2 regions of the Streptomyces sp. NPDC048417 genome follow, and region 1 is predicted to be linked to the other one. Evidence: riboswitches for the same ligand, from Rfam matches in the RefSeq annotation. Region 1 holds a riboswitch; the other holds the start of a gene.
What was found. Region 1 has a riboswitch for glycine ahead of gcvT (glycine cleavage system aminomethyltransferase GcvT). Riboswitches for the same ligand answer to the same signal wherever they lie in the genome.
Positions count from the first base shown of each region.

Region 2: linked by a shared signal. The riboswitch ahead of gcvP (aminomethyl-transferring glycine dehydrogenase) and the one ahead of gcvT (glycine cleavage system aminomethyltransferase GcvT) in region 1 are both predicted to bind glycine.

Region 1 is NZ_JBEZKI010000028.1:98,207-110,065, reverse strand. Features, by position in the region: gene AB0D59_RS37015 (L-serine ammonia-lyase) at 1-798, opposite strand, end outside; gene glyA (serine hydroxymethyltransferase) at 855-2,117, opposite strand; gene gcvH (glycine cleavage system protein GcvH) at 2,156-2,533, opposite strand; gene gcvT (glycine cleavage system aminomethyltransferase GcvT) at 2,673-3,800, opposite strand; glycine riboswitch at 3,958-4,055, opposite strand; gene AB0D59_RS36995 (AAA family ATPase) at 4,211-4,939, shown strand; gene AB0D59_RS36990 (enhanced serine sensitivity protein SseB) at 5,043-5,834, shown strand; gene AB0D59_RS36985 (enhanced serine sensitivity protein SseB C-terminal domain-containing protein) at 6,010-6,807, shown strand; gene AB0D59_RS36980 (hypothetical protein) at 6,879-7,181, opposite strand; gene AB0D59_RS36975 (ABC transporter permease) at 7,797-8,792, shown strand; gene AB0D59_RS36970 (ABC transporter substrate-binding protein) at 8,885-10,654, shown strand; gene AB0D59_RS36965 (ABC transporter permease) at 10,780-11,781, shown strand; gene AB0D59_RS36960 (ABC transporter ATP-binding protein) at 11,778-11,859, shown strand, end outside.
Region 2 is NZ_JBEZKI010000054.1:5,012-16,870, reverse strand. Features, by position in the region: gene modA (molybdate ABC transporter substrate-binding protein) at 1-687, shown strand, start outside; gene AB0D59_RS48570 (ABC transporter permease) at 684-1,532, shown strand; gene AB0D59_RS48565 (ABC transporter ATP-binding protein) at 1,529-2,599, shown strand; gene gcvP (aminomethyl-transferring glycine dehydrogenase) at 2,693-5,578, opposite strand; glycine riboswitch at 5,753-5,847, opposite strand; gene AB0D59_RS48555 (PRC-barrel domain-containing protein) at 5,962-6,342, shown strand; gene AB0D59_RS48550 (DNA polymerase IV) at 6,515-7,873, opposite strand; gene AB0D59_RS48545 (MerR family transcriptional regulator) at 7,975-8,619, opposite strand; gene AB0D59_RS48540 (bifunctional nuclease family protein) at 8,890-9,363, opposite strand; gene AB0D59_RS48535 (MerR family transcriptional regulator) at 9,455-10,192, opposite strand; gene AB0D59_RS48530 (FHA domain-containing protein) at 10,233-11,063, opposite strand; gene AB0D59_RS48525 (DUF881 domain-containing protein) at 11,254-11,859, opposite strand, start outside.

The DNA.
Region 1 (11,859 bases):
CGTGATCCACTCCATCGCGTGCGCCAACGGGTCGCCCTCGGCGCGCAGCTGGCGTGCGGTGATGGCGGCACGGCGGCGGACCCGCAGGCCGCCCGGCAGGATGCCCTCGCGCGACATCCCGCGCGCGACGCACGCCTGCATCACCCGCCAGATGTCCAGCAGGCCCTCGCGGATCTCGTCCTCGGTGCGCCAGGCCCGCTCGTTCTCCAGCATCAGCGCGGAGATCGACAGACCCGTCTCCTTCGTCAGGCGCAGCAGCTCGTCGCCCGTGCGGAAGGGGTACTTCAGGACCGTGTCGTCGAGCTTGATGCGGTCCGCGCCGACCGCCTCCTCGTCGACGACGAACCCGCCGCCGACCGAGTAGTACGTCTTGGCCAGCAGCTCCGCCCCGGACGCGTCGTACGCCCAGAGGGTCATGCCGTTCGCGTGGTACGGGAGCGTCTTGCGGCGGTGCAGTTTCAGGTCCGCGTCGTAGGTGAACGCGATCTCGTGCTCGCCGAGCAGCGAAAGGCGTCCCGTGGCCTTGATCGTCTCGACCCGGGCGTCCGCGCCCTCCACGTCGACCGTGCGCGGCGAGGCGCCCTCCAGACCGAGCAGCACGGCCTTCGGGGTGCCGTGGCCGTGGCCGGTCGCACCGAGCGACCCGTACAGCTCGGTGCGTATCGACGCGACGGAGTCCAGCAGCCCTTCGTTGCGCAGACGGCGTGCGAACATGCGGGCCGCGCGCATCGGGCCGACGGTGTGGGAGCTCGACGGGCCGATGCCGATCGAGAACAGGTCGAAGACCGAGATGGCCACGGGAACTCCTCCGAAAAGGGCGGGGGCACACGCCATCGGGTGCCCCCGCCGGGGAACTACTTGTTCAGACCGGGGTACAGCGGGTGCTTGCCGGTCAGGGCCTGGACCCGGGCCTTCAGCGCCGCCGCGTCGTAGGACGGCTTCAGCGTCTCGGCGATCACGTCCGCGACCTCGGTGAAGTCCTCGGCCGTGAAGCCGCGCGTGGCCAGCGCCGGGGTGCCGATCCGCAGACCCGAGGTGACCATCGGCGGCCGCGGGTCGTTCGGGACGGCGTTGCGGTTGACCGTGATACCGACCTCGTGGAGACGGTCCTCGGCCTGCTGCCCGTCCAGCTCGGACTCGCGCAGGTCGACGAGGATCAGGTGGACGTCCGTACCTCCGGACAGGACGTTCACACCGGCCTCGCGGGCGTCGGGCGCGGTGAGCCGCTCGGCGAGGATGCGCGCACCCTCCACCGTACGACGCTGGCGCTCCTTGAAGTCCTCCGAGGCGGCGACCTTGAAGGAGACCGCCTTCGCCGCGATCACGTGCTCCAGGGGACCGCCCTGGAAGCCCGGGAAGACGGAGGAGTTCAGCTTCTTCGCGAAGGCCTGGCGGGCCAGGATGATGCCGCCGCGGGGACCGCCCAGCGTCTTGTGGGTGGTGGAGGTGACCACGTCGGCGTACGGCACCGGGTTCGCGTGCAGACCGGCGGCCACCAGGCCGGCGAAGTGGGCCATGTCGACCCACAGGTACGCCTCGACCTCGTCGGCGATCCGCCGGAACTCGGCGAAGTCCAGCTCACGCGGGTACGCCGACCAGCCGGCGATGATCACCTTCGGCCGGTGCTCCTTGGCGAGCCGCTCCACCTCGGCCATGTCGACGAGACCGGAGTCGTCCACGTGGTAGGCCACCACGTCGAACTGCTTGCCGGAGAAGTTCAGCCGCATGCCGTGGGTCAGGTGGCCGCCGTGGGCGAGGTCGAGGCCCAGGATGGTGTCGCCGGGCTGGGCCAGCGCGAACAGGGCCGCCTGGTTGGCGGAGGCACCGGAGTGCGGCTGCACGTTGGCGTACTCGGCGCCGAACAGCTCCTTCACCCGGTCGATGGCGATCTGCTCGGTGACGTCGACGTGCTCGCAGCCGCCGTAGTAGCGGCGGCCCGGGTAGCCCTCGGCGTACTTGTTGGTGAGTACCGAGCCCTGCGCCTCCATGACCGCGACCGGAGCGAAGTTCTCCGAGGCGATCATCTCCAGGGTGGACTGCTGGCGCTCCAGCTCGGCGTCGACCGCGGCCGCGACCTCCGGGTCGAGCTCGTGCAGGGGCGTGTTCAGAACGGACATCTGTTTCTACGACTCCTCAACCGGTGTCTGTGCGGCCCTCAGCCGGCGGTGAAGGCGGTGTACTCGTCGGCGGAGAGCAGGTCGGCCGGCTCGTCCGCGAAACGCACCTTGAACAGCCAGCCGCCCTCGAAGGGGGCCGAGTTCACCAGGGACGGGTCGTCCACGACGTCCTCGTTGATCTCGGTGATCTCACCGGTGACCGGCGAGTACAGGTCGGAGACCGACTTGGTCGACTCCAGCTCGCCGCAGGACTCGCCCGCGGTCACGGTGTCGCCGACGGCCGGGAGCTGGACGAAGACGACGTCACCGAGCGCGTTGGCCGCGTGCTCCGTGATGCCGACCGTCGCCACGCCGTCCGCGGCGGCCGACAGCCACTCGTGCTCCTTGCTGTAACGCAGCTGCTGGGGGTTGCTCATGGCCTGAATTCTCCTGTACGCGGGGGAGTGCTGGTGAAAGAGGACTGCTGGAAACGTGCGTGAGCAGCGGAAATGTGCGCAGGGTCACGCGCTGCCGCGCTCAGTGTCTCCCTGTGGATCTGCTTCTGGCGCTGTGGGTCTACTTCTGCCGCTTGTAGAACGGCAGTGCCACGACCTCGTACGGTTCGTGGCTGCCCCGGATGTCCACGCCCACGCCCGCCGTGCCCGGCGCCGAGTGCGCCGCGTCGACGTAAGCCATCGCGATCGGCCTGCCCAGTGTGGGGGAGGGGGCACCGGAGGTGACCTCGCCGATCACCTCGCCGCCGGCGACCACCGGGTACCCGGCGCGCGGCACCCGGCGGCCCTCGGCGACCAGGCCGACGAGCACCCGCGGCGGCTCGGCGGCGGCTCGGTCGGCGGCCTCCCGAAGCGCCTCGCGCCCTACGAAGTCGCCGTCCTTCTCGAACTTCACCACCCGGCCGAGCCCGGCGTCGAAGGGGGTCAGCGAGGTGGTCAGCTCGTGCCCGTACAGCGGCATGCCCGCCTCCAGGCGCAGGGTGTCCCGGCAGGACAGCCCGCAGGGCACCAGGCCCACCGGGGAACCCGCCTCGGTCAGCGCCTGCCACAGCTCCACCGCGTGCTCGGGCTTCACGAACAGCTCGAAGCCGTCCTCGCCGGTGTAGCCGGTGCGCGCGATCAGCGCCGGGACCCCGGCGACGGTGCCGGGCAGCCCGGCGTAGTACTTCAGGCCGTCCAGGTCGGCGCCGGTCAGCGACTTCAGGATCCCGGGCGACTCCGGTCCCTGGACGGCGATCAGCGCGTACGCGTCCCGGTCGTCCCGCACCTCGGCGTCGAACCCGGCGGCGCGCTCCGTCAGCGCGTCGAGGACCACCTGGGCGTTGGAGGCGTTGGCCACCACCAGGTACTCGGTCTCGGCCAGCCGGTAGACGATCAGGTCGTCGAGGATGCCGCCGTCGGCCCGGCAGATCATGGTGTAGCGGGCGCGCCCGACGCCGACGGAGGCGATGTTGCCGACCAGGGCGTGGTTCAGCAGGGCGGCGGCCTGGGGGCCGGTCACGGCGATCTCGCCCATGTGAGAGAGGTCGAAGAGCCCGGCCCTGGTCCGCACGGCGACGTGCTCGTCGCGCTCGGAGCCGTAGCGCAGGGGCATGTCCCAGCCGGCGAAGTCGGTCATGGTGGCGCCGAGCGAGCGATGCAGGGCATCGAGCGCGGTACGGCGGAGTCCAGCGGAATCGGAACTGCTCATCGGTCGGTCGTCTCCCAAAGATCCCAGGGCATGACAGGCGAGGTCTGTCCTCCCCATCTGTCATCGGAACCTGAGAGGTTCGCCCTGACCACACCGGTGGTCACGGCTTGCACCTTGGGTGGGGCCACCGACACAGCGGCCCGCTTTTCAGATGTGCCTCGCCCGCGCGGTAACGGGGCCTGAGAGATTCAAGGGAGGGACTTGCTCCTTCGGCGCCCCAGCGAAGGCTGCTGGGGACTCTCCCGCGCGGATTCAAACGGCCGGTATGCAGTTGGCGGCCACATCATTGCATGCCGGGCGGAGCTTTGTAACAGGCCTGTGGCCGGAGCCGGACGGAACCGCGAGACACCGTGCATTACCTTCTCTTTACGTTAAGTGGGGAGAACCTTTCCTGAACCCCAGGGAGGACGATCACGGTGACAAGGACCACGGCATACGCGGCGACGACGGGCATCGCCCTGCCCGAGCAGCCGACGGCCCCGGCCCGCGAGCGGTGCGGGGGGCTCCCCCACGCTCGGCTGCGCTCGCGCGGGGGGACCCCCATGGCGCCGGTCGTCCGCGATCTGCGCGACCGGGCCGGCCACAGCCCGCACGGTCTGCTCTTCGGCCCCCGTGACCTGGTCGTGGTCACCGGGCTGCCCGGAAGCGGCAAGTCCACCCTGATGCACCGCACCGTCCAGGGCAGACGGATCGACTCCCAGGACACCCGCGACCGCTGGGACGCCCGTCTGGCCCGCTTCCTGCCGTACGCCCTCTACCGCCCGCTGGTGCGCCTCGCGCACTACGCCGGACTGCGCCGCGCGCTGCGCACCGGCGAGGGCGTGGTGGTGCACGACTGCGGTACCCAGGCCTGGGTGCGCGACTGGCTGGCCCGCGAGGCCCGCCGCCGCGGCGGCACCCTGCACCTGCTGCTCCTGGACGTCACGCCGGGCACGGCACGGGACGGCCAGCGTGAGCGCGGCCGGGGCGTCTCCCGGTACGCGTTCCTGCGGCACCGTCACGCCGCCGGCCGCCTGGTGCGCGCGGTGGAGCAGGGCGGGCTGCCCCAGGGCGTCGGCTCCGCGGTGCTGCTTGACCGGGACGCGGCGGACGTGCTGTGCCGGATCGCCTTCCAGGAGGCGGAGGAGCCCGCCGGGTGAGGCTTTCCGGAAAGCGGGGCGGCTCACGGGGTGAGGCATTGTCACAGCCACCCGCTAGCCTTTTCAGCCTCAGCAGCAGTGGTTTCCAGCAGGCGGTAGGCAGATGGACTTCCCGGCGGACATTCCCGCGGACTTCCCGGCACAGGCGCACCCCCACCCGCACGGCGGTTGGCCCGGCAACGAACTGGAGGAGGTGCTGTCGGCCTCCCTCGGCGTCCCCGCGGCGGCGGGCCGGCTCATCGAGGTACTGGCCCGCAGTTTCCTGTGGATCCCGCTACCGGAGGGCGGCGGCCCGCACAGCGGCCCGCTGGACCTGCCCACCACGGAGATCGAGGGCCGGGTGTACGTCCCGGTCTTCAGCTCCGAGGAGCAGTTCCGCCAGGTGGTCGGCTCCCATCTGTCGTACACGATCGCCCCGGCCGTCGAGTTCGCCCGCGGTCTGCCCCCGCAGGTCGGCATCGCCGTGAACCCCGGGGGAGTGGTGGGCGTCCCGCTGCCGCCGGAGGCGGTCGCCGAGCTGTGCCGGACCGGCCGCAGCGAACTGGACGGCCCCGCCTCGGGCGGCCGGGTCCGGCTCTTCGAACCGGACTGGCAGGACGACCCGATGGACTTCCTGGCCGCCGCCTCCGCCGAGTTCGCCGGGACCGGCGTGGTCGCCACGGCCCGCCGCTGCCTGGCCGCGGTCGAGACGGCGGACCCCGTGATGTTCGTGGGCGTCGAACTCTCCCACTGGGAGGGGGACATCAGGGCGCTGCCCCTGGAGGCGCTGGGCAAGGCCCTCGGCCGGGTCCCGGTGAAGTGGCCGGTGAACCTGGTCCTGCTCGATGTGGCGGACGACCCGGTGGGCCACTGGATGCGGGAGAACGTCCGCCCCTTCTATCAGTACGGTCACTAGAAACGCCGTTGGGGTACCCGACCGAGGGAGGCGGGACCGTGCCGATCTGCGGCTCCGCCGCGTGGGCGGGAAGTTCCACGACGAACCCGCACTCGCGTCCGGACAATCGGCTCCCACCCCTTGGGCGCATAAGCTGTCTCCAAACGCGGGGTAACACATGAAGGGGCGGTAACACGTGAGCGCCAGCGGCACCGCGGCGACCGGACAGGTCGAGCACATGCTGCGCCAGGTAACCCCCGGGCGCTACGACGCCTACGAGGCACTCCTCCGCGCCCTCGCCACGCCCTCCTCCGGCCAGATCTGGATGCTGCTCTGGCACGGCCAGGCCGGCTCCCCCGACGCCCAGTACGGGAACATGGAGGTCGACGGCCACGGCTACGCCCCCTGCGTGACCTCGGCCCAGGAACTCTCGGCGAGCGGCTGGAACCGTTCGTACGAGGTGGTCGACGGTCTCGACGTGGCCCGCACGCTCTATCCCGACCACTACGGTCTGTGGCTCAACCCGCACGCCCCGGGCGGCGGTGTCGGCATCCCCTGGCTGGACCTGCGCCGCATCGCGACGGGACTGGACCGGCAGCCCGCCGGGCCGCTGCGCCTGTCGGAACCGGCCATCGAGATCCCGCAGTTCTACGCGCTGCTGTCGCAGAACGCCCACCGTACCGCCGCGGTCCGCTCCCTGCGGCGTGCCTGGGTGCAGCCGGCGCTGGGGGCGCCGTATCTTGCGATCGGCCTCGACGTCTACGACACGTCGCCGCCGGCGGTGGACTCGGTGCGGGCGATGATGCAGCAGTCGATCGGGGCGGTGCCGGACGGGTTGCCGGTATCCACGGTCGCCATAACCGATGAGTACGACCCGATCGTGATGTGGATGAGAGCGAGTGCCCGTCCCTTCTACGACCGTGAGGCGCATGAGGCGTCGCCACCGGCGCACGCGGCGGGATACGGGTACCCGCCTGCCCGCAGGGGCTACTGAGCCGCCTGCCGTCCGCACAGACGAAACGGGACCCCGCACCGCTGCGGGGTCCCGTTCCTACGCGTCGCGTGTCACGCGTTCTCGCGCAGCCACTCGTTGTGGGAGTCGCCCTTCATCGGGGTGACCATGGCGTGTTTCCACTTCACCTCGGTCTTGGAGCACTTGGCGACGTCCCAGATGTACTTCGTGATGGTCCGGGACTTGGCCAGGTGCCACATCCGAATGCGCTGGGTCCTGCCCTTCTCGATGTAGAGCACGTACTCCCACTCCTCTTTGTGGGACCACTTCTTCGTGAGCTGCACGCCGGCCTTGATCTCGGCCTCGGCGATCCACTTGCCGATCTCCGCCTCGGCCTCGCCGGGGCAACTCCACAACGGCGCCGGCCGAGGCCGTACCCGCCGACACCGCGACGATGGTCAGTGAGCCCGCCGGCGTCGCGAGGGCGGCGCCGGCGCGGTGAGCTACCCGCCTGTCGTCATGACTCCCTGCACACGACCAACTGCCCATGGGTGAGGGCGAGTTGGGCGCTCTGTCTGTTGGCAGTGGGGACGCTGGCGTCCGGGTCCGGGATCCGCCAGCGGAGTTGCCGGGCGCGGCTGACGAAGGCTCAAGGAATCCTCAAATGTCGTCCTTTGCGTCTGATGGGCCCTGTGCCCGATGAGTCGATTGTCCCGATTGATCAGGCAGTGAATTGCCGCGCAATGGCCGCGAATGCTTTCATGTTGTTTCCACGGCGTGAGGTGAATCACATCTCCGGTCCGGGTCGGCGGGCCTTGTGTTCGCCCCGCGCGATTCCGCGTCCGCATAACGGGAAACCGCTGCTTGCATCACGGTTGCGCATCCATTCGCCGTCAAGGCTGGCGACTGATCGCTTGGGCGTTTAAGACTCCCTTCGCTAGGGGTTCGCCCTCTGTGTGACTGATCGTTCGAGGCCGCTACCAGCGGCAAACGCGCGCCGGCTACCGCCGGTTGAGAGGGGTCCCTGCCAGATGACGGCGCCATTGCACGACACGACCGCGGAAGCGGCCCCCACTGTGTCGCCGGAGACGGGAGGCGGCACGAAGATCGAGGGCCGGACCCTCAAGCAGATCGCCTGGCGCCGTCTGAAGCAGGACAAGGTGGCGCTCGCAGGGGGCGTCTTCGTGGTCTTCCTGGTACTGGTCGCGGTCTTCGCTCCGTTGATCGTCTCGCTGCTCGGCCACCCTCCGAACGAATTCCACCAGGAGAAGCTGGACCCCTTCACCAACCTTCCCCAGGGTGCTTGGGGCGGTGTGAGCGGTGACTACCTCTTCGGAGTCGAGCCCAACAAGGGGCGGGACGTTTTCAGCCGTATCATCTACGGTGCCCGTATTTCGCTCCTCGTGGCATTTCTCGCCGCGGTGGTCGCGGTGGTCCTCGGCACGCTGTTCGGTGTCGTGGCGGGCTACTTCGGAGGCTGGGTCGACTCGCTGATCAGCCGCGTCATGGACGCCCTGCTCTCCTTTCCGCAGTTGCTGTTCATCATCTCCCTGGTCTCGGTCCTGCCCGACGACCTGCTGGGTCTGACCGGCTCGGGAGTGCGCATCGCTGTCCTCGTCCTGGTCATCGGCTTCTTCGGGTGGCCCTATGTCGGCCGCATCGTCCGCGGTCAGACGCTCAGCCTCAGGGAGCGCGAGTACATCGAAGCGGCGCGAAGCCTGGGCGGAGGACGTCGGCACATTCTGTTCAGGGAACTGCTGCCCAACCTCGTCGCACCGATCCTGGTGTACGCGACCCTCATGATTCCCACCAATATCCTCACCGAGGCGGCCCTCAGCTTCCTCGGGGCGGGTGTCCGGCCGCCGACCGCGTCATGGGGCGGCATGCTCCGTGACGCGCTGCAGACCTACGAGCACGACCCGATGTTCATGGTCTTCCCCGGTGTCACGATCTTCGTCACCGTCCTTGCTTTCAACCTTTTCGGGGACGGCTTGCGTGATGCGCTGGACCCCAAGGGAACACGCTGACGCACCTCTTGCCCCTGCCTTACTGTCAGGTGGCTCTCTTCATGGTTCTCCGGCACAGGCCCGGGAACGCGGATCTCGGAGGTTACGAGAAAATGTCCACAGGTTTCCCGAGGCGGCGATTTGTCGCCGGAGCGTCTCTCGTGGTGGCAGCGCTGGTGGGTACCACCGCATGCGGCGGCGGCGGGGACGACAGCGACAGCAAGGACAAGGGCGCCGGCTTCAACGCTGCCCTGAACAAGGTCGTCAACGCGTCCACCAAGAAGGGCGGGACGCTGAAGTTCATAGGCAAGCAGGACTTCGACTCCCTTGACCCGCAGCGCACCTACTACGGCATGACCTGGGACTTCATGCGGTACTTCAGCCGCACCCTGGTCACCTACGACACCAAGCCGGGTGACGCCTCCAACAAGCTGGTCGGCGACCTGGCCACCGGCCCCGCGCAGGTCTCCACCGACGGCAAGACCTACACCTACAAGCTGCGCTCCGGACTCACCTGGGAGGACGGCTCCAAGCTGACCTCCGAGGACGTCAAGTACGGCATCGAGCGTATCTGGGCCACCGACGTGATCACCGGAGGCCCGGCGTACCTCAAGCAGACCCTCGACCCCAAGGGCGAGTACAAGGGTCCGTACAAGGACAAGACCAAGGACAAGCTGGGTCTGAAGGCCATCGCGACCCCCGACGACCAGACCATCGTCTTCAAACTGCCCAAGCCGAACGCCGACTTCGAGCAGTTCCTCGCCATGCCCACCGGCGCACCGGTCAAGGCGAGCAAGGACACGGGTGCCAAGTACACCCAGCACCCGTTCTCCTCGGGCCCGTACAAGGTTCAGTCCTACGACGCCGGCAAGAGCCTGACGCTGGTCCGCAACACCGCCTGGAACAAGGCCTCGGACCCGATCCGTCCGGCGCTGCCGGACAAGATCACCGTGACGATCTCCGCCAACCTGGAGGAGAACGACAAGAAGCTGATGGAAGGTGACTACGACCTCGACGTCAACGGCACCGGCATGACCCAGTCGGGCCGTATCACCGCGGTCGAGGACCACCGGGCGGACGTCGACAACATCCAGACCTCCTTCGTCCGGTACGTGGCCCTGGTCCACAGCGCGAAGCCCCTGGACAACGTCCACTGCCGCAAGGCCGTCTTCTACGCGACCGACTTCGCGGGCCTGCAGCAGACCCGTGGCGGCGCCCAGGCGGGCGGTGCCATCGCCAACTCGGTCTTCCCGACGTCCATCCCGGGCTACTCCGACTACGACCCCTACGGGATCCTGGCCCGCAAGGGCAAGCCGGACGACGCCAAGGCCAAGGACGAGCTGAAGCAGTGTGGCAAGCCGAGTGGCTTCTCCACCAAGATCACAGCGCGGACCAACAACCCGTCCGAGGTGGACACGGCCGAGGCCCTGCAGGAGCAGCTCGCCAAGGTCGGCATCAAGATCGAGGTCGACTCGATCGACGGTGCCCAGTCCTCCAGCATCACCGGCTCGCCGAAGGTCGTGAAGTCGCGCGGCTACGGCATGACGATGAGCGGTTGGGGTCCCGACTTCGCCACCGGCCAGGGCTACGGCCAGCCGCTGTTCGACAGCCGGTTCATCTTCGACAACGGCAACTACAACGAGTCGCAGATCAAGGACCCGCAGATCGACAAGCTGTTCGATGAGGCGATCGCGTCGACCGACCCGGCCAAGTCCAAGGCGTACTACGAGCAGATGAACAAGCAGCTCCTCGACAACGCCGACTGGATGCCGTTCATCTACGAGAAGAACATCTCCTGGCGCGGTCCGCGTCTGACGAACATCTACTCGTCCGCTGCCTACAACGGCCGCTACGACTACGTCTCGCTGGGCGTCGTCAAGTAGTCGACGCACACCCGAAGTGATCGCACCCTTGCCGCCGAAACCCGCCAGTCCGAAGGGCAGGTGATGGCCCTGGCGGTGGCCGGGACCTCCCACGAGGAGGCCCGGCCACCGCCGGGCCGCACACAGTGCTTGCTTATCTCATCCGGCGTCTGTTCGCCATAATCGTCATGGTGCTGGTCGTTCTGCTCGCGACCTTCACCGTCTTCTACGTCCTTCCGAAATGGGCGGGCCAGGACGTCGCCGTCCTGTTCGCGGGCAAGGCCACCGGGGCCGAACAGATCGAGGGCATTCGCACCAAGCTCGGTCTCGACCAGCCGGTGCTCGTGCAGTTCTGGGACTTCATCAAGGGCATCCCGCTCGGACGTGACTACGCCAACGGAAACGACGTCACGCACTGCCCCGCGCCCTGCTTCGGCTACTCCTTCGTCACCGAGAAGCCGGTGTGGGACACCTTGAAGGAGGCGATGCCCGTCACCGGCGCGCTCGCCGCCGGCGCGTGTGTCCTGTGGCTGGTGGCAGGTGTCGCCGCCGGTATCGTCTCCGCGCTCAAGCGGGGCTCGTTCTGGGACCGTGCCGCGATGGTCGGCGCGCTCGCGGGTGTCTCCCTGCCGGTCTTCTTCACCGGCATGGTGGCCATGGGCCTGTTCGTGCACAGCCTTGGCTGGATCCACCTCAAGGACGACCTGAACACGGGCGACTCCATCGGGGTGTGGTTCGAGACGCTGCTTCTACCATGGATCGTGCTCGCCCTGCTCAACGCCGCGATGTACGCACGCCTGACCCGGGCCACCATGCTCGAGGTGCTCGGAGAGGACTACATCCGCACCGCCCGGGCCAAGGGACTCGGGGAGCGGGTGGTCATCACCAGACACGCCCTGCGCTCCGCGATGACCCCGATCCTCACCGTCTTCGGCTTGGACATCGGTGCGCTGCTCGGCGGTGCCGTGCTGACGGAGTCCACGTTCAACCTTCCTGGCCTCGGCCTCGCCGCGGTCCAGGCGATCAGCAGTCATGATCTGCCGGTCATTCTCGGGGTGACCCTGTTCGCGGCCCTCGCGATCGCCGTCGCCAACCTCGCCGTGGACCTCTTGTACGCTGCCATCGACCCGCGAGTGAGGCTGGGATGACCGAACTGCACCAGAGCGGAGCGGCTGTGGGCGAGCCCACGCTCACCTCGCCCGCCCCGACGTCCTTCCTGGAAGTGC
Region 2 (11,859 bases), on a different contig from region 1:
TCACCCAAGCTGTCGGGCTCGATCACCGTGTTCGCGGCGGCCTCCCTCAAGGAGAGCTTCACGACGCTGAAGGCGGACTTCGAGAAGGCCCACCCGGGGACGAAGGTCGACTTCAGCTTCGGCGGCAGTGACACCCTCGCCGCGCAGATCACCAGCGGCGCCCCCGCCGACGTCTTCGCCGCCGCCAGCCCCAAGACGATGGCGATCGTGACGGACAAGAAGGACACCGCCACCACGCCGGCCACCTTCGTCCGCAACCAGCTGGAGATCGCCACCCTGCCGGGCAACCCCGACAAGGTCGCCTCGCTCGATGACCTCACCAAGTCCTCGCTGAAGGTGGTCCTCTGCGACAAGACGGTGCCGTGCGGCGCCGCCGCGCAGAAGGCCCTGGACGCCAGCAAGCTCAAGCTGACCCCGGTCTCCTACGAGGAGGACGTGAAGTCCGCCCTCAACAAGGTGGTCCTCAAGGAGGCCGACGCCGCGGTCGTCTACAAGACCGATGTGAAGGCCGCGGGTGACAAGGTGGAGGGCGTGGAGTTCCCCGAGTCCGCCGACGCCATCAACGACTACCCGATCGCCCTGCTGAAGAACGCCCCGAACCCGACGCTGGCCAAGGCGTTCATCGCGCTGGTGCAGTCCGCCGAGGGCCAGCAGGTCCTGAACCAGGCCGGGTTCCTCAAGCCGTGACGAAAGTCGACGAGCAGGGCGCCGGGACCGTCGCCGTCACGGGCGGCCCACGGCGCCGGCGCGTCCGGTCCACCGTGCCGCTACCGCTCCTCCTCCCCGGAGCGGTAGCCCTGGCCTTCCTCCTCCTGCCCCTGGTCGCCCTGCTCCTGCGCGCCCCCTGGGGCAGCCTCCCGTCGCTGCTGACCAGCACGGAGGTGTGGCAGGCCCTCCAGCTCTCGCTGCTCAGCGCGACCGCGGCGACTGCCGTGAGCGTGGTCCTCGGCGTCCCGCTGGCCTGGCTGCTGGCCCGCACGGACTTCCCCGGCCGAGGCCTGGTACGAGCGCTGGTGACACTCCCCCTGGTCCTCCCCCCGGTGGTCGGCGGTGTGGCCCTGCTCCTCGCCCTGGGCCGCAACGGCGTCGTCGGGCAGTGGCTGGACTCCTGGTTCGGGATCACGCTCCCGTTCACGACGACCGCGGTGGTGATCGCCGAGTCCTTCGTGGCCATGCCCTTCCTGGTGATCAGCGTCGAGGGCACGCTGCGCGCCGCCGACCCGCGCTACGAGGAGGCGGCGACGACCCTGGGCGCGTCCCGCTTCACGGCGTTCCGCAGGGTCACGCTCCCCCTCATCGCCCCGGGCATCGCGGCCGGCTCGGTACTGGCCTGGGCCCGCGCACTCGGCGAGTTCGGCGCGACGATCACGTTCGCCGGCAACTTCCCGGGCCGCACCCAGACCATGCCGCTCGCGGTCTACCTGGCCCTCCAGAACGACCCCGACGCGGCGATCGCCCTCAGCCTGGTCCTGCTGACCGTCTCGATCGCGGTACTGGCGGGCCTGCGGGACCGCTGGATGACAGCCTCATGACCCATCCGAGCCCCGCAGCGTCCGACGGCCTGGACGCCCGCCTCGTCGTCACCCGCCCCACCTTCCACATCGACATCACCCTCACCGCCGCCCCCGGCGAGGTCGTCGCCCTCCTCGGCCCCAACGGCGCCGGCAAGACCACCGCCCTCCGGGCCCTGGCCGGCCTCACCCCCCTCACCGCCGGCCATCTCCGCCTGGACGGCACGGAGTTGGACCGCACGCCCCCCGAATCCCGCCCGGTGGGCGTCGTCTTCCAGGACTACCTCCTCTTCCCCCACCTCACGGCCCTCGACAACGTCGCCTTCGGCCCCCGCTGCCACGGCGCGACAAAGGCCGAGGCCCGCGCCCAGGCGGCCGCCTGGCTGGACCGCATGGGCCTCGCGGAGCACACCGGCGCCAAACCCCGCCGGCTCTCCGGCGGCCAGGCCCAGCGCGTCGCACTGGCCCGCGCCCTGGCCACCCACCCCCGCCTGCTGCTCCTGGACGAGCCCCTCGCCGCCCTCGACGCCCGCACCCGACTGGACGTGCGTTCCCGACTCCGCCGTCACCTGGCCGAGTTCGAGGCCATGGCCGTACTGGTCACCCACGACCCGCTGGACGCCATGGTGCTGGCCGACCGTCTGATCGTCATCGAGCAGGGCGCGATCGTCCAGCAGGGCACTCCCACCGACATCGCCCGTCACCCGCGCACCGACTACATCGCCCACCTGGTCGGCCTGAACCTCTACCGCGGCCGGGCCGAGGCCGAGGGCCACCTGGTCAGGCTGGACACCGGGGCCGCCATCGCCACCGCGGACGACCTCGCCGGTGACGTGTTCGTCGCGTTCCCGCCGAGCGCCGTCACTCTCTTCCGGGACCGCCCCACCGGTGCCAGCGCCCGCAACCTGTGGCGCTGCGAGGTCGCCGGCCTGGAGATCCACGGCGACCGGATCCGCGCCGACCTGACCGGCGAACTCCCCCTCGCCGCCGACCTCACCACGGTCGCCGCCGCCGAACTGGACCTGCACCCGGGCACCCCGGTCTGGGCGACGGTGAAGGCGACAGGGACCCACGCGTATCCGGCGTAGAGCCCGCGTAGAACCTGCGTAGAACCCGGGTGGAACCGCACGCGAGAGGCCCCGCCGAAGCGGGGCCTCTGTTGTTCGTATCCGTACCGCGGATCAGTCCTCGTACACGTCCAGCGGCGGGCACGAGCACACCAGGTTCCGGTCTCCGAAGGCCTGGTCGATCCGGCGCACCGGCGGCCAGTACTTGTCGGCGGCGGACACCCCGGCCGGGAAGACGGCCTCCGCACGCGAGTACGCGTGCTCCCACTCCCCACCGAGCGCGGCGGCCGTGTGCGGAGCGCCCCGCAGCGGGTTGTCGTCGGCGGGCCACTCCCCCGCCCCGACCTTGTCGATCTCCGCGCGAATGGCGATCATCGCCTCGCAGAACCGGTCCAGCTCACCGAGGTCCTCGGACTCGGTCGGCTCGATCATCAGCGTGCCGGCCACCGGGAAGGACATCGTCGGCGCGTGGAACCCGTAGTCGATGAGCCGCTTGGCGACGTCGTCGACGCTCACGCCGGTCGCCTTGGTCAGGGGCCGCAGATCGATGATGCACTCGTGCGCGACCAGCCCGCCGGGACCGGTGTAGAGCACGGGGTAGTGCGGCTCCAGCCGCTTGGCGATGTAGTTGGCGCTGAGCACGGCCACCTGCGTGGCGCGCTTCAGCCCCTCGCCGCCCATCAGCCGGACGTACGCCCACGAGATCGGCAGGATCCCGGCGGAGCCCCACGGAGCGGCCGAGATCGGCCCGACGCCGGTCGCCGGTCCGGCGGCCGGCTGGAGCGGGTGGTTGGGCAGGTACGGCGCCAGGTGGGCCCGTACGGCCACCGGACCGACACCCGGACCGCCGCCGCCGTGCGGGATGCAGAACGTCTTGTGCAGGTTCAGGTGCGAGACGTCGCCGCCGAAGTGCCCGGGCTTGGCCACCCCGACCAGGGCGTTGAGGTTCGCCCCGTCGACGTACACCTGGCCGCCGGCCTCGTGCACCTGACCGCAGATGTCCGCGACGTGCTCCTCGAACACGCCGTGCGTGGACGGGTAGGTGATCATCAGCACGGCGAGCTGGTCGCGATGCTGCTCGATCTTCGCCCGCAGGTCCTCGACGTCGACCTCGCCGTCCTCGGCGGTCTTCACGACGACGACCTTCATCCCGGCCATGACGGCGCTGGCGGCGTTGGTGCCGTGCGCGGAGGAGGGGATCAGGCACACGGTGCGCTGCTCGTCGCCGTTGGCACGGTGGTAGGCGCGTACGGCGAGCAGCCCGGCCAGTTCGCCCTGCGACCCGGCGTTGGGCTGGAGCGACACCTTGTCGTAGCCCGTGACCTCGGCGAGCCGCTCCTCCAGCTCACGGATGAGCGTCAGATAGCCCTGCGCCTGCTCGGCGGGCGCGAAGGGGTGCAGCTGACCGAACTCGGGCCAGGTGACCGGCTCCATCTCGGTGGTCGCGTTGAGCTTCATGGTGCAGGAGCCCAGCGGGATCATGCCCCGGTCCAGCGCGTAGTCCCGGTCGGCGAGCCGACGCAGGTAGCGCAGCATCGCGGTCTCGGAGCGGTGCTGGTGGAAGACGGGGTGGGCCAGGTAGCCGTCGCCGCGCAGCAGCGCCTCGGGCAGCGTGTCCTCGGCGACCGCGTCCAGCGCCTCGACGTCGCCCTCGACCCCGAAGGCCGCCCACACGGCACCCAGCTGGGCCCGCACGGTGGTCTCGTCGCAGGCCATGGAGACGTGGTCGGCGTCCACGAGCCGCAGGTTGACACCGCTCTGCCGGGCGGTGGCGACGATCTCGGCGGCCTTGCCGGGCACGCGCGCGGTGAGGGTGTCGAAGTAGGCGCCGTGCACGAGCTCGACCCCGCCGGCCCTGAGCCCCGCGGCCAGGATCGTGGCGTAGCGGTGGGTCCGCCGAGCGATGGCCTTCAGCCCCTCGGGCCCGTGGTAGACAGCGTACATGCCGGCCATCACGGCGAGCAGCACCTGCGCGGTGCAGATGTTGCTGGTGGCCTTCTCACGGCGGATGTGCTGTTCACGGGTCTGCAGCGCGAGCCGGTACGCCTTGTGCCCGTCGGCGTCCACGGACACGCCCACGAGCCGGCCGGGCAGGCTGCGCGCGAACTTCTCCCGCACCGCCATGTAGCCCGCGTGCGGCCCGCCGAAGCCCATCGGCACACCGAACCGCTGGGTCGTACCGACGGCGATGTCGGCACCCAGCTCGCCCGGCGAGGTCAGCAGGGTCAGCGCGAGCAGGTCGGCGGCGACGGTGACCAGCGCGCCCAGCTCGTGGGCCTGCTCGACGAGCGGCTTGATGTCGCGTACGGCACCGGAGGCGCCGGGGTACTGGACGAGCACGCCGTTGATCTCACGGGCGGCGAGGTCCGCGGGGATCCCGTCGCTCAGGTCCGCGACGACGACCTCGACCCCGGTCGGTTCGGCCCGCGTCCGGATCACGGCGACGGTCTGCGGGAACGCGTCCGCGTCGATGACGAAGACGCCCTTCTTGTTCTTGCCCATGCGCAGCGACAGGGCCACGGCCTCGGCGGCGGCCGTGCCCTCGTCCAGCAGCGAGGCGCCGGAGGTGGGCAGTCCGGTGAGCTCGGCGACCATGGTCTGGAAGTTCAGCAGCGCTTCCAGCCGCCCCTGGGAGATCTCCGGCTGGTACGGCGTGTACGCCGTGTACCAGGCGGGGTTCTCCATCACGTTGCGCAGGATGACGGGCGGCGTGAAGGTGCCGTAGTAGCCCAGCCCGATCATCGAGTCGAGCACCTGGTTCCGGTCGGCCAGCGACCGCAGCTCGGCCAGCACCTCGGCCTCGGTGCGCGCGCCCGGCAGTTCCAGGGTGTCGGCGTTCTTGATGACGTCCGGCACGGCGGCGGCGGTCAGCTCGTCGAGCGAGCCGTACCCGACCTGGGCGAGCATCTTGGCCCGGGACTCGTGGTCGGGCCCGATATGGCGCTGCTCGAAGGGGATTCCCTGTTCGAGCTCGGAGAGCGGAACACGCTGGGCGGTCATTGCGGAGGCCTCCTGGTCTGACGCGACCTTCGAGGGGTACCCCGGCACGGGCACCCCGACGGCCTCCCCCTCTGTCATCTCAACCTGAGAGCTTCGCCGGACGCCCAGGGGATCCGGCTTGCACCGTCGGTGAGAGCGAACGTCGTCGACGCCCGCCCTGCTTTCCAGAGTGACCTCGTCCGTGCGGTACGTGAGCCTGAGAGATTCCGGGGAGGATTTGCTCCTTCGGCGCCTCCGGTCTGTCCGGAGGACTCTCCCGCACGGGGTCAGCAGCCGCTTGCCAGCCTACCAGCGAGGGCGACGCACGGGCCTTCGAGTGGCCGCCTCCTTCAATGTGCTCTTTTGTAGTGCTTACGGATGAGTTGCGACCAAGTGGAGGGCCCGTGCAGACCGACATCGATCCGCGCAACCTGATCGGCCGCAAGGCGTTCGACCGCAACGGCACCAAGATCGGCACGATCGACGAGGTCTACCTCGACGACGCGACCGGCGTGCCGGAGTGGGCGGCCATACGCACCGGCCTGTTCTCCCGGGACGCCTTCGTGCCCCTGGACCCCAGCGAACTGGTCGAGGGCACCCTCCAGGTCCCCTTCGACCGCGCCCTGATCAAGGACGCTCCCGACTTCGGAGTGGGCCGCCACCTGTCCCCGGAGCAGGAACTCCAGCTCTACCACCACTACGGCCTGGACACGACCGCCCCACCCCGCGACCACCCGGACCACGACTTCGGCAAGCTGGCGGGAACGGAGGACGCGGGCGCCTGACGGCCGACGGTGCGCGTTCTCCAGCCGCAGGCAGTCGGGCCTCCCCCAGAGCCCGCAAAACCTGGGGGGACCCCCAGGCGGCACGGGTGGGCGCTGGGGGTACCCCCTTGTGGGCGAGGCACCCGGCAGGCGGCGGTAAGTGATTCCACCCCCGGCCCAGCCCTGCTCCGGGTCATGCACCCACCCCGTCCACCGGAACCCCCGGCACCAGCGGCAGCGGCTCCACCGGCTCCAGCTCAGGGTCATCGACCCGAAACGTCCGCACCCGCCCCGGCTCCACCGCCCACGGAGTCTCGAACCGCACCGTCACCCGCCCCAGGCCACTGCCCTGCACCCATCCGTGCCCGTACTCGGCATGCCGAACGTCGTGCCCCGCGGGCCATCTCCGCTCCACGACCGCCTCCTGCACGGCGACCGGCTCGGCAGCGTCCTCCTCCGCCAGGATCTCCGCCGCCTCCCCTGCCGCCTGCGCGAACAGATCCTCCTGGGTGTAGTCGGCCAGCCCCGACACGCCCACGCCCAGCAACCGCACGCCCCCCGTCGTGTCCACCGAGTCCAGCAACCGCGCGGCCGCCTCCCGCACCACCGCCGGGTCGTCGGTCGGCCCTCTGAGCGTCTCCGACCGGGTGAGCGTCGAGAAGTCGTACCGCCGAACCTTCAGCACGATGGTCCGCCCCGACAGCCCGGCCCCCCGAAGCCTGCGCACACACCGGTCGGCCAGCCGCTGCACCTCCATCCCCACTCGCATCCGGTCATGGATGTCCACGTCGTACGTGTCCTCGACGGAGACCGACTTGGCCTCCCGCTCGGCGACCACGGGCCGTTCGTCGTGCGCCAGCGCCATCGCGTACAGCGCGTGCCCGTGGGCCTTGCCCAGCAGCCTCACCAACTCGTCCTCCCCCGCCTCGGCGATCTCGTCGACCGTGGTGATCCCGGCCCGCCGCAGATGGTCCCCCGTCGCCGGCCCCACGCCCGGCAGGGTCCGCACCGACATCGGCCCGAGCATCGCGCGCTCCGTGCCCGGCTCGATCAGCACCAGTCCGTCCGGCTTGGCCAGCTCGGAGGCGATCTTCGCGAGCATCTTGGAGGCGGCGAGCCCGACCGACCCGGCAAGCCCCGTGGCGACCCGTATGTCCGCGCGGAGCTTCTCCCCCACCAGCCGCGCCGACCCCGCGTCCCAGGCCACCTCGCCCGCCTCCAGGTCCACGAACGCCTCGTCCAGGCTCAGCGGCTCCACCAGCGGCGACAGCTCGTGCAGCAGCGCCATCACCTGCTCGCTGATCGACCGGTACAGCCCGAAGCGCGGCACCAGGTACGCGGCGTTCGGCGCCAACCTGCGTGCCTGTGCCATCGGCATCGCGGAGTGCACCCCGAACACCCGGGCCTCGTAGGACGCGGTGGCCACCACACCGCGCGGTCCGAGCCCGCCCACGACCACGGCCTTCCCGCGCAGACTCGGCTTGGATGCCTGCTCCACCGAGGCGTAGAAGGCATCCATGTCGAGATGCAGGATCGTGGGCGCGTTTCTCACATCTCCGATGCTGCACCACGCCACTGACAATGCCCCGGCACGCAACCGTGCCGGGGCATCACACAGGGCTCAAGAAATTCGAGGAGGGTCGGGCCAGGACCTCAGACCGCCCGGTTGCGGCGCCGGGCCAGCTCGTCGGCGGGGTTGGGCCGGACCAGGGTCTCGCCGGTGTCGACCCGCTCGCCGTGCAGCTGGGAGAGCGCGCTCTCCACGTCCCGCCAGACCACGCCGACCGCGATCCCGAAGATGCCCTGGCCGCCCTGGAGCAGGGCGTGGACCTCGTCGGGCGAGGTGCACTCGTAGACCGTGGCGCCGTCGCTCATCAGGGTCATGCGCTCCAGATCACGGAAACCGCGCTCCCTGAGGTGCTGGACGGCGGTGCGGATGTTCTGGAGGGACACCCCGGTGTCCAGGAACCGTTTGACGATCTTCAGGACGACGACGTCCCGGAAGCTGTACAGGCGCTGGGTGCCCGACCCGTAGGCGGGCCGCACGCTGGGCTCGACCAAGCCGGTGCGGGCCCAGTAGTCGAGTTGCCGGTAGGTGATGCCGGCCGCCGCACAGGCCGTGGGCCCCCGGTAGCCGATCTCCTCGGTCATCATGGACGCCGCCCCTCCGCCGCTCGGCACTGCCGTCGGCCGCTGCGGAGCGTGACCGGCAGTGCTGCCGTGAGGCCGGTACGGACCGCTCGCCCCGAGATCGCGTCCCGGGGCACCCCCAGCCGTACCGTCGCCGCTGCTTCTCACGCCGACCTCCGTCCTTGACCTGCCTTCTCGACGGTAGGCAGTCACCAGGGGTGCGTCAACGATCGCCACACTCGGCACGCCGAGTGATAATCACCCTAGGAGTGGTTTCCCGTGCCCCACCGCGGGGAAAGGCTAGCCGAATGCTCTGGCGGGAAGGCGTAGGACGCTCTCAATGGCCGCTGGCAATTGCCCATGAGTTTCGAGCCTGACCAGCCGTGAACCGGCCCGTCACCGGCCTCTGGTGGGTGGGTGACGGGCCGCTCGGGTCCCTCACTGGCTGCTGGTGCCGAAGTCCTCGGGCGAGATCTGGTCGAGGAACTCGCGGAACTTCTCCACCTCGTCCTCCTGCTCGTCCGGGATCGCGATGCCCGCGTCGTCCAGCACCGTGTCGCTCCCGTAGATCGGCGTTCCGGTGCGCAGCGCCAGCGCTATGGCGTCGGACGGACGGGCGCTCACCTCGACACCGCTGGCGAAGACCAGCTCCGCGTAGAAGACGCCCTCACGCAGGTCCGTGATGCGAACTTCGGTGAGCTCCTGACCGACGGCCTCCAGCACGTCCTTGAACAGGTCGTGGGTCAGCGGTCGCGCCGGAGCCATGCCCTGCTGGGCGAACGCGATCGCCGTCGCCTCCCCCGGCCCGATCCAGATGGGGAGGTAACGGTCGCCTCCCACTTCGCGCAGGAGCACGATCGGTTGGTTGGAGGGCATTTCCACCCGGACACCTACGACATCGAGCTCGTTCACACAGCAACCCTAGGCCGTGCCCGGGACGTTTGGGTAGTCGGGCCCTGAACGCGCGCCCGATCCGGCCTCCGCCCGGGTCCTGTCACGATGGTCACGGCAGCCGCACCCCGAGCGCAGTCTGCACCAGTGCGGCATGCAGCCTCACCGTGAGCGCCGCCAGCTCCTTCGTACGGGCCTCGGCATGAGCCCTGGTCTGCGGATTGCGGTGCCGCTTGAGCGGGGCCACCACCTGGTCCACCAGGCCCGCCTCACGGTCGGCGGCGGCCTTCATCACCCGCAGATGGCGCGGCTCGATCCCGAACCGGCCCAGCTCGGTCACGAGCGCGGCCACGGTGACCGCCTCGGCGTCGTACACGCCGTCCTCCAGGGGAGCGAGCAGCCCGTACGACTCCCACTCCGCCAGGCAGTTCTCGTCGATCTCGGCGGCCGCGAGCAGCTCGTCCCGGCCGATCCGCGCCACCGTGGGGGCCTCGGCGACCATCGGCACCGCCTCGCCGTCCCGCTGCCGTCCCAGTACGGGCAGCTGGACGGCCTCACCGCGCGCCATGGCGTCCAGGTACTCCCGGATGACCTTCAGCGGCAGATAGTGGTCCCGCTGCATCCTCAGGACGTGTCCGAGACGCTCCACATCCCCGGCACTGAACTTGCGGTACCCGGACGGGGTCCGGCGCGGCTCGATCAGCCCCTCCGACTCCAGGAAGCGGATCTTGGAGATGGTGACTTCGGGGAACTCGTCGCGCAGCACGTTCAGCACCGTGCCGATGCTCATCAGCCCGGTTTCCGTGGCGGCGGTGCCGTGACCGGTACCGCCGCTCGGTGTGTGCAGCATGGACCTTCTTCCCTGGAGTCCCCGGACGCTGTCCGGAGGGTCAGATGCCCTGCCGGCTCGCGTAGAAGACCAGCCGGTACTTGCCGATCTGGACCTCGTCACCGTTCGACAGAGCGACCTGGTCGATGCGCTCCCGGTTGACGTACGTGCCGTTGAGGCTGCCCACGTCGGCCACCGTGAACGAACCGTCCGGCTGGCGGCGGAACTCCACATGGCGGCGCGAGACCGTCACGTCGTCCAGGAAGATGTCGCTCTGCGGGTGGCGGCCGGCCGTGGTCAGGTCACTGTCCAGCAGGAAGCGGCTGCCCGAGTTCGGGCCACGGCGCACGACCAGCAGCGCGGAGCCCAGCGGCAGCGCGTCGACGGCCGCCTGCGCCTCGGGCGAGAGCGCCGGCGCCTGGGTCTGGCCGGTGACCTCGGCGTCGTAGGCCTCCAGGCCGGAGATCGAGATCGTGGACGTCGTCTCCGACGCCCGCTCGGGGACGGCGCCCGCGCGCAGCGGGGCACCGCAGTTGGAACAGAAGCGGGCGTTCTCCGCGTTGCGGTTACCGCACCTCGTACAAACCAGGGCCGACATGGACGGATCCTCCTGCCGCGGCTGCCCCGCCGGGGCGTTGGACGCGTACGGGTCGGAGGTAAACCCTCCACCCGCACCTGAGGTTGACGGTTGCCCGAAACCTATGCCGCCGGACTGCGACGGGTCAACTGACCGCGCGCCCTGACCTCCCGAAATGTCACCCCCCGGGCCAGCCACCTGGTCCCGGAACAGCGGGCGCTGACCGTCCGCGTCGGGCTGTGCGCGATGACGGGCGGTCGCGTTGTCGCTACCCTCTCGCGCGCTCTTGCCGAACAACTTCGAAAACAACTTCACGGGCGATTCCCCTTGACCGAAACAGACCCGCCCGTGGGGCAGGACGAACCCTGACTGAATAAACCGGCCGACCCGGACAACCTCACAACGTCCGTATCCACCAGACAGTTTCCACCACGCACCGGCTTCCCGGTGCGCCGACCCCCCGCATCCTCATGCCCTCGCCGGACGTCCCGCATGCACCGCCGGTTCACTGTGAGGACGACCGAGCGTAGTCAGGCTGCTTCGCCGGTCGCAAGGCATCCACCACGATCTTGGTCGACCGCTCGACGGTCACAGTCGCCTGCTCCTTCTCCAGGGTCTGCACCACGCCTCCGGGGATGTTGAGAGCCGGTTCGAGATCCTGCGGCTTCCCGATCACCTTGAAAACGTAGGGCTGGGTGATCTTGTTCCCGTCGACGCTCACACTCTTCCCGGAGCCGGTGAGGTAGGTGCCGGAGATCACTCGTACCCCGTTGACCTGGATCGCCTCCGCGCCGGCCGCGCGCAGCTCCTGGATCGCGTCGAGCAGCATGTCCGCCTGTACCGTCCCCTTCGGGTCGTCGACCGTCATCGTGATGCCAGGACCCTGCGCCGCGACGGTGCCCGCCAGAATGCCGAGTTGCCTCTCCTTCTCGGCCGTCTGCCTGCGTGCCTCCGCCGCCTGGTCGGAACTGCTCTGCAACTCCTGGCGCTGCTTTTCAAGTCCTGTCTTCTCGTCCTCAAGACGCTGAGTACGGTCGTCCAGTTCATCGAGGATGCGAACAAGATCCTCCTGGCGGGCCCCGCGCAAGGCGCTGTCACTGTCGCTGTTCGA